Regions from separate parts of the Arthrobacter sp. MDT1-49-2 genome, predicted to be linked through region 2. Evidence: riboswitches for the same ligand, from Rfam matches in the RefSeq annotation. Region 2 holds a riboswitch; the other holds the start of a gene.
What was found. A riboswitch is a leader RNA that binds a small molecule or an ion and turns the genes downstream of it on or off. The one in region 2 is predicted to bind cyclic di-AMP.
Positions count from the first base shown of each region.

Region 1: it holds a riboswitch for cyclic di-AMP, as region 2 does, so the genes downstream of both, AC5RTS_RS01595 (LysM peptidoglycan-binding domain-containing protein) here and AC5RTS_RS04440 (M23 family metallopeptidase) in region 2, are expected to answer to the same signal.

Region 1 covers NZ_JBNHFK010000001.1:347,884-351,462, reverse strand. Annotated here, with positions in the region: gene AC5RTS_RS01605 (ATP-binding protein) at 1-157, shown strand, start outside; gene AC5RTS_RS01600 (response regulator) at 154-828, shown strand; gene AC5RTS_RS01595 (LysM peptidoglycan-binding domain-containing protein) at 926-1,822, opposite strand; cyclic di-AMP (ydaO/yuaA leader) riboswitch at 1,830-1,978, opposite strand; gene AC5RTS_RS01590 (MFS transporter) at 2,397-3,579, shown strand, end outside.
Region 2 covers NZ_JBNHFK010000002.1:415,721-419,299, forward strand. Annotated here, with positions in the region: gene AC5RTS_RS04435 (NlpC/P60 family protein) at 1-303, opposite strand, end outside; cyclic di-AMP (ydaO/yuaA leader) riboswitch at 307-464, opposite strand; gene AC5RTS_RS04440 (M23 family metallopeptidase) at 590-1,225, opposite strand; cyclic di-AMP (ydaO/yuaA leader) riboswitch at 1,364-1,553, opposite strand; gene AC5RTS_RS04445 (metal-dependent transcriptional regulator) at 1,645-2,343, opposite strand; gene serC (phosphoserine transaminase) at 2,557-3,579, shown strand, end outside.

The DNA.
Region 1 (3,579 bases), on a different contig from region 2:
TTTGGGGCTGGCACTGGCGAAGGGGTTCACGGAAGGCATGGGCGGAACGCTGGAGGCTGAAGACACACCAGGCGGCGGCTTGACCATGGTGCTTTCGCTGCCTGCCGCAGGCCGAATGTCCAACGGGGCGCTCACCCGGCCGGCGGTGGCGGGATGAGAATCCTGGTGGCCGACGACGATACGCAGATCCTGCGCGCGCTGCGCATCACACTCGCCGCGTACGGATATGAGGTAGTCACGGCTGAAAGCGGCAGCGCGGCCATCCGCAAGACCGTGGATACCCATCCGGACCTGCTGGTCCTGGATTTGGGCATGCCGGGGCTCGGCGGGATGGATGTCATTGAAGCGGTCCGCGGCTGGAGCACGGTGCCCATCCTGGTGGTGTCGGGCCGGATGGACCCTGCGGATAAGGTGCGTGCCCTTGACCTGGGCGCCGACGACTATGTCACGAAGCCCTTTTCCACGGACGAGCTGCTGGCCCGCATCCGTGCCCTGTCCCGGCGAAGGCCCGTCGCGGCCGGTCAGAGCGAAATATCCTTCGGAACGGTGCGGGTGGATCTGGCGGCCCGGCGGATTATCCGGATGCCGGACGGATCGGACATCCGCCTGACGCCCACTGAGTGGCGCCTGCTCGCGGCCCTGCTGGCCCATCCGGGCATGCTGGTGACCCGGGACACCCTGCTCCGGGAGGTGTGGGGTCCGGGCACCGGTGATTCGGGCTACCTCCGCCTGTACATCGGCCAGTTGCGCCGCAAACTGGAGACCGATCCTGCCTGCCCCGAGCATCTGCTGACCGAGCACGGCATGGGCTACCGGTTTGTGCCGTGAGCCTGCCGGGGAACGCAAAAGCGTCCGTCCCCTGCAGGGAACGGACGCTTTTGCGGAGCTACGGCAGGATTGCCGTGCGCGGACGGGCCGCTAGGCCTTATGCCCGGTAGAACACGGGGCCGGAGCCGACGTTGACGGACTGGACCACGGTCTGGTTGCCGTTCCAGCCGCTGTGGATGGCCTCGCCGTTGCCGATGTAGATGGCGATGTGGGCCAGGCCCATGCCGCCGTCGGCGTAGTAGACCATGTCACCGGGCTCCGGGGTGGAGACCTGGGTGCCGTAGGCAGCCAGCTGTGCGGGGGCGAGGTCGCCCACGGAGTGGCCTGCGGCGCGCAGGGCCACCTCAACCAGCACGGTGCAGTCCTGGGCGGCGCCCAGCTGCGAGTAGGCCGAGGACAGCATGGTGGCATTGGTGCCACCGACAGCGGCGGGGGCCGGGGTTACCGAGGCGGCCTGGGTGCTGATGATGCCGGTATCCGCGGCGGCAGGGGCAGCAGGAGCAGCCGGTGCGGCGTAGGCATCAGTGGCGTAGGCGGCGGCAGCGTAATCCAGGGCAGCCGGTGCGGCTGCGGCCTCACCGGAAACGGTGATGACGTCCCCGGGGTAGATGATCGACGCCATGGACAGGCCGTTCAGGGCGAAGACGCTGTCCAGGCTGACGCCATAGTTGGCGGCAATGGCGCCCAGGGTGTCGCCGGACTGAACGGTGTGGGTGGTGCTGGCGGCAGCCGGAGCGGCAACGGGAGCGGCTTCAGCCACGGGCGCTGCAACCGGTGCGGCCGGTGCGGCTGCCTGGGTCGGCGTGTAGTTGTCGTTGGCTACGACGCCTGCGGAGGCCGGTGCGGCCATTCCGAGCATCAGGCCGGAACCTGCAGCGACAACGGCTGCGGCGCTGCCGATGGTCCGTCCGCGGGTAACGGTGGTCTGTGAGATGGTGGACCAAACGCCGGCGGTCTCGGCACGGTGACGTCCATGGGTCTTGTTGAATGACATGTTGATATTTACCTCTCCCGATACCTGCGAGGTGAGCTGTCGGATGCGGATGGGAGACACCCGGTCGTCGGATTGAATCCGGCGACTTAACCCCAAGGATTCGTGGAACCCGTTATTGGTTCCCCCGCCCCTGCCGTGGTGATGCGTTCTGTGGACCCCGGATAAGCGGCAGAGCTAGGTAACTAGTCCGGGGGAGCCGCGTTCAGAGCGGCATGGGAATAACCGTACAAGATGGTTACGGTTGGATAACCATTTAGTGATCCGGTTCTCGAGTGTGTGTGCGTGGCGCCTCAATATGTTAGTCACTTGGGCCCCTCGAGTGCCGTCCGATGCCATCCCGTCACTCTGTTTTCGCCGAATTGTCCTCGTCGGCAGCCCGCCCGCAGCGGACGCGCCTGACAGGTGTTGTATATGTGGCCCGTGATGCGGGGGATGCGCGGCCGTTTGGGAAACAAAAAATGTGAAGTCGCTCTCCCATGCGGCTGTGGATTGCCGATGCAGCAGCCCTCCTGCCTAAGATACTTAGGCTACCTTTCAATTGGAGGTGGGCTCATCGATGCACAGGAGTACGCGCGTGTCAGGCAGTGGCCGAAAACTATGGACCAGGGAATTCGTGCTGGCGATCGTCACCAACCTGTTCATTTCCCTCGTCTTTTACCTGCTCATGACCACCATGGCGCTTTACGCCGTGCAGGAGTTTGTGGCGTCTGACAGTGCTGCCGGCTTCGCTTCCGGTTCCTTTGTGATCGGGGCGCTGGCCGCGCGGGTCTTTGCCGGAAAGTTCCTGGATTTCGTGGGCCGCCGGCGCATGCTGATCGCCAGCCTGGCAGTGTTCACGGCAGCCTCGGTGCTCTACATTCCGGCGTCCAACCTGGGCCTGCTGCTTGCAGTCCGGCTGCTGCACGGCGCCGCCTTCGGTGCCGCCAGCACCAGCCTGTCAGCATCGGTCATGGGGCTCATCCCCGCCCACCGGCGCGGAGAAGGCACGGGATACTTCGGCATTTCCACCACCCTGGCCACGGCCGTCGGGCCGTTCCTGGCTGTGCTCCTGGTGGATTCGGTCAGCTACCGTGCGCTTTTCCTGTTCGCTGCCGTGTGCGCCGCCGTCGCCCTGCTCCTGTCCCTGGTGCTCCGGTTACCCGAACGCACCCCGGGTCCGGAGGAACTGAAGAACAAGTGGCGCATGCACCTGAGCGACATCCTCGATGTGTCGGTGCTTCCGATTGCCTCGGTGATGTTTATAGCCGGTGCGGCCTATGCGGGCATCCTGTCCTTCCTGAACTCCTATGCCCAGACCGAGGGGATGGTGCTCGGAGCCAGCCTCTTCTTTGTGGTCTATGCAGGGGTGGTGCTGGTATCAAGACTCTTCGTCGGCCGGATCCAGGACCGCCACGGCGACAACGCAGTGGTGTACCCCACGCTTCTCTCCTTCGCCGCCGGGCTGGCGCTGCTCGCGTTCGCCCCCAATGACACCGTCATGGCGGTGGCCGGCGTCTTCGTTGGATTCGGCTTCGGTGCCCTGATGCCCTGCGCGCAGGCCATCGCGGTGGGCATGGCAGCGCCGGCGAGGATCGGCCTGGCGACGTCCACGTTCTTCATCTTTATGGACGCCGGCGTGGGCCTTGGCCCGCTGCTGCTGGGAATGCTGCTGCCGCTGAGCGGATTCCACGGCATGTACTGGGTTCTGGCTGCTGTCCTGCTGGGCAATACGGTGCTGTACCACTTTGTCCACGGCCGCAGGAAGCGCAAGCCGGAGC
Region 2 (3,579 bases):
TTCGGATCCGTCGATGGAACCGGCGGTAGCGGCCAGCTGCAGAGCGAAGGGGGCGTTGGCGGGAGCAGTGACACTGCCGTCCACGAAGTTCAGGGTGGTTGCCTCGAGTGCCTGGCGGTCCGTGCTAACGGAGGATGCCTGTGCAGGGAGCCCTGCAGCCAGCACGAGGCCGGATGCTGCTACTACGACGGCGGCCTGGCGGCCTACGGTACCGGCGTTGGAGCTGACTGCCTTGGAAAGTGCGGTGATCGGGTTGGTCTGTACGGTGGCAGCGCGACGGCGGCCGTGAGCGTGTGATGACACAGGTTTGCCTCTCCCAATGCCTACGAGGTGAGCTGTCGGATTCGGATGGGAGTCACCCGGTTGCCAGGCCTACGGCCTTCTGCAACTTAACCCCAAGGGCTTCTTTCGAAACCCGAAATTGGTTCCCCCGCCTCTGCCATGCGATTCTGCGAACGGACTTCAAACAGTGGCAGAGCTCGGCGATCTGTTCGAAGGTGCCCGATCGTTGGCGAATCAGGCACGAGGACGAGCGTACAGCAACATTTGCTTTATGTCACGTTCCGATCACGAAACGATATTCGTCCGGTTACAGCCAGTCCCGCGGGTCGACAACTTCGCCATTAACAACGACCTCAAAGTGCAGGTGGCAGCCCGTGGAAGCGCCGGTGGTTCCGCTCGCGCCCACCAGGTGTCCGCGCTTGATTTCGGTGCCCACGGTGACTGCGGCGTTGGAAAGGTGGTTGTACGTGGTCTCCACGCCATTGCCGTGGTCAATGACCACACGGTTGCCGCCGCCATAAGGGTGCCACCCGGCAAAAACGACGGTGCCTGAGGCTGCGGCGGTGACGGCGGTACCGCAGGTGGCTGCGAAGTCCTGGCCGTTGTGCATTTCGCCGGCCTCGCCGGTGATGGGGCTGACACGGTGACCGAACCCGGAGGTCTCGATCAGGGCGGAGTCCAGAGGAGTGGACAGCGTGCCCTTGGCTGCGGCGGGAACCACCGAGCTGCCGGCCGCTACCGTGACGGACGCCAGTTTGGCATCCGGGTCAAAGGCACTGCTCAAACCTGCCCTGGCAAATCCGACGTTGGCATTCGGGTCAGCCTGTACGGGCTTACTGGATGCTGTTACCGGCTCGGGCTGTACCGCGGCTTCCCCGGAAGCAGCCGTACTGGGCATCGCCGCCGTGAGGATCAGGCCCGAGGTGGCGGCAGTGATGGCCACCTTCTGGGCCGCCCCGCCTACGGAGACTGTCTTGGTTTCAGCCCGCCGGCGACCGGAGGACGTTGAGTTGCGCTGACGCGCAGGCGTAACTGGAGCGGACGCACGGCGCCGGCCCGAAGCAGCATGCTTCGACAAGTGTTTCCCTCTCTTGGATCGCCTACGAAGTTAGCTGTCGGATTCGAGTAGAGAAACTCGGCCTCCGGTGCGACGGCGTGCGGACGGCTGGGCGTGCACTGCTGCCGGCTTCCGGAAGGCTTCACCCCAAGGCAGCATGGCTGCCGGAAAGTGGGTCCTCCGCCCCTGCCTGAACGGTTGGTACTCCGGTCCGCTGGCAGGGCTCGGCGGACGGACCGGATAACGATGGTGTTTCAACGTCAGGAACTCACTATAGGGTAAAGGCCACAAAAGTGACCATTCCGTTACCCGGCGTGTGAGACGAAGACGTGGGCCGCCACCTCGGCGGGCAGCTCCAGGGCCCCTTCAATACCGGGCACACGGACTGAGATATACCCGCCCACCTCTTCTGCCGTGATCCGGGCGCCCGGGCGCAGGCCCGCCTCGTCCAGCTGGGACAGCAGCTCAGGCTCCACCTGGATGGGCTCGGCCAGCCGGACCAGCTTCAGCGGGGCGCCGGGAACGGCTTCGGCCACCACCGAAACCAGGTCATTGACACCGGACCTGAAGACTTCCGAGGCTACTCCGCCAATCGCTTCCAGGCCGGGAATGGGATTGCCGTAGGGGGATTCGGTGGGGCGCCCCAGCAACTCGTAGAGCCGCCGTTCCACCCGCTCACTCATCACGTGTTCCCACCGGCAGGCCTCGTCGTGGACGTAGGCCCAGTCCAGTCCGATCACATCGGCCAGCAGCCGTTCGGCAAGCCGGTGCTTGCGCATGACCTCCGTGGCACGGCGCCGGCCAAGTTCGGTCAGCTCAAGCCTGCGGGTCCCCGCCACGACCACCAGGCCGTCACGCTCCATCCGGCCAACAGTCTGGGACACGGTGGGGCCTGAATGGCGCAGCCGTTCGGCAATCCGCGCCCGCAGGGCAACAATGTTTTCTTCTTCCAGTTCCAGGATGGTCCTGAGGTACATCTCAGTGGTGTCAATGAGATCCGTCATGACGGGCCGCTCCTACTAAGGAAGAAAGGAGGGCAACATGCCGCTGCCCCGGGTGTACGCCAACACGTTAGCGTATTCGCCCGACGGCCCGTGAATTGCCGGGCCTACCCCACATCCCCTCGTGGCCTGGGTCATAAATCGTCCGGAAGTGAAGGGTGCGGCAGAATGGAAGTGCATACGCGCTTTCCCCTGACACGCTTGGAGCGATAACCAATGGGCGATACCGCCGCACTGAAGATTCCCGCCGGACTCCTGCCCCGCGACGGCCGGTTCGGCGCCGGACCGTCCAAGGTCCGCCCGGAACAGATCGAGGCGCTTGCGCAGGCCGGAGGCAGCCTGCTGGGCACCTCCCACCGCCAGGCCCCCGTGCGCAACCTTGTAGGCAGCATCCGTGAAGGCCTGTCGAACCTCTTCTCCGCTCCCGAGGGTTACGAAGTGGTCCTTGGCGTCGGCGGGTCCACTGCCTTTTGGGATATTGCCGCCTTCGGCCTGGTCGAGAACAAGGCCCAGCATCTCTCGTTTGGCGAGTTCGGTTCGAAGTTCGCTGCCGCCACCAACAGGGCACCGTTCCTCTCCGCCTCCAGCATCATCAAAGCGGAGCCGGGCACCCGTCCGCAGCCCGTGGCCGAGCCCGGTGTGGATGTCTACGCCTGGCCGCAGAATGAGACCTCCACCGGCGTAGCCGCTCCGGTACAGCGGGTCCAGGGCGCCGACGCCGGTTCCCTCGTGCTTATTGACGCCACCTCCGCTGCCGGCGGCTTGGACGTGGATCTGGGCGAGTCCGATGTGTACTACTTCGCGCCGCAGAAGAACTTTGCGTCCGACGGCGGGCTGTGGCTGGGCATGTTCTCCCCCGCGGCCCTGGAGCGGGCCGCGCGGATCAACGCCGGCGACCGGTGGATCCCGGACTTCCTAAACCTCCAGACCGCCATCGATAACTCGCGGCTGAACCAGACCTACAACACGCCGTCGTTGTCCACTCTGGTGACCCTGAATGCCCAAATCGAGTGGCTCAACACCAGCGGAGGGCTGGCCTTCGCCGCCGGCCGCACTGCTGAGTCGGCCGGCCGTATCTACTCGTGGGCGGAGAAGTCTCCGGTAGCCACGCCGTTCGTCGCCCGGCCCGAAGACCGCTCAAACGTCATTGCCACCATCGATTTCGATGACAGCATTGACGCGTCCGCGATCGCCAAGACCCTGCGCGCCAACGGCGTGGTCGATGTGGAGCCCTACCGC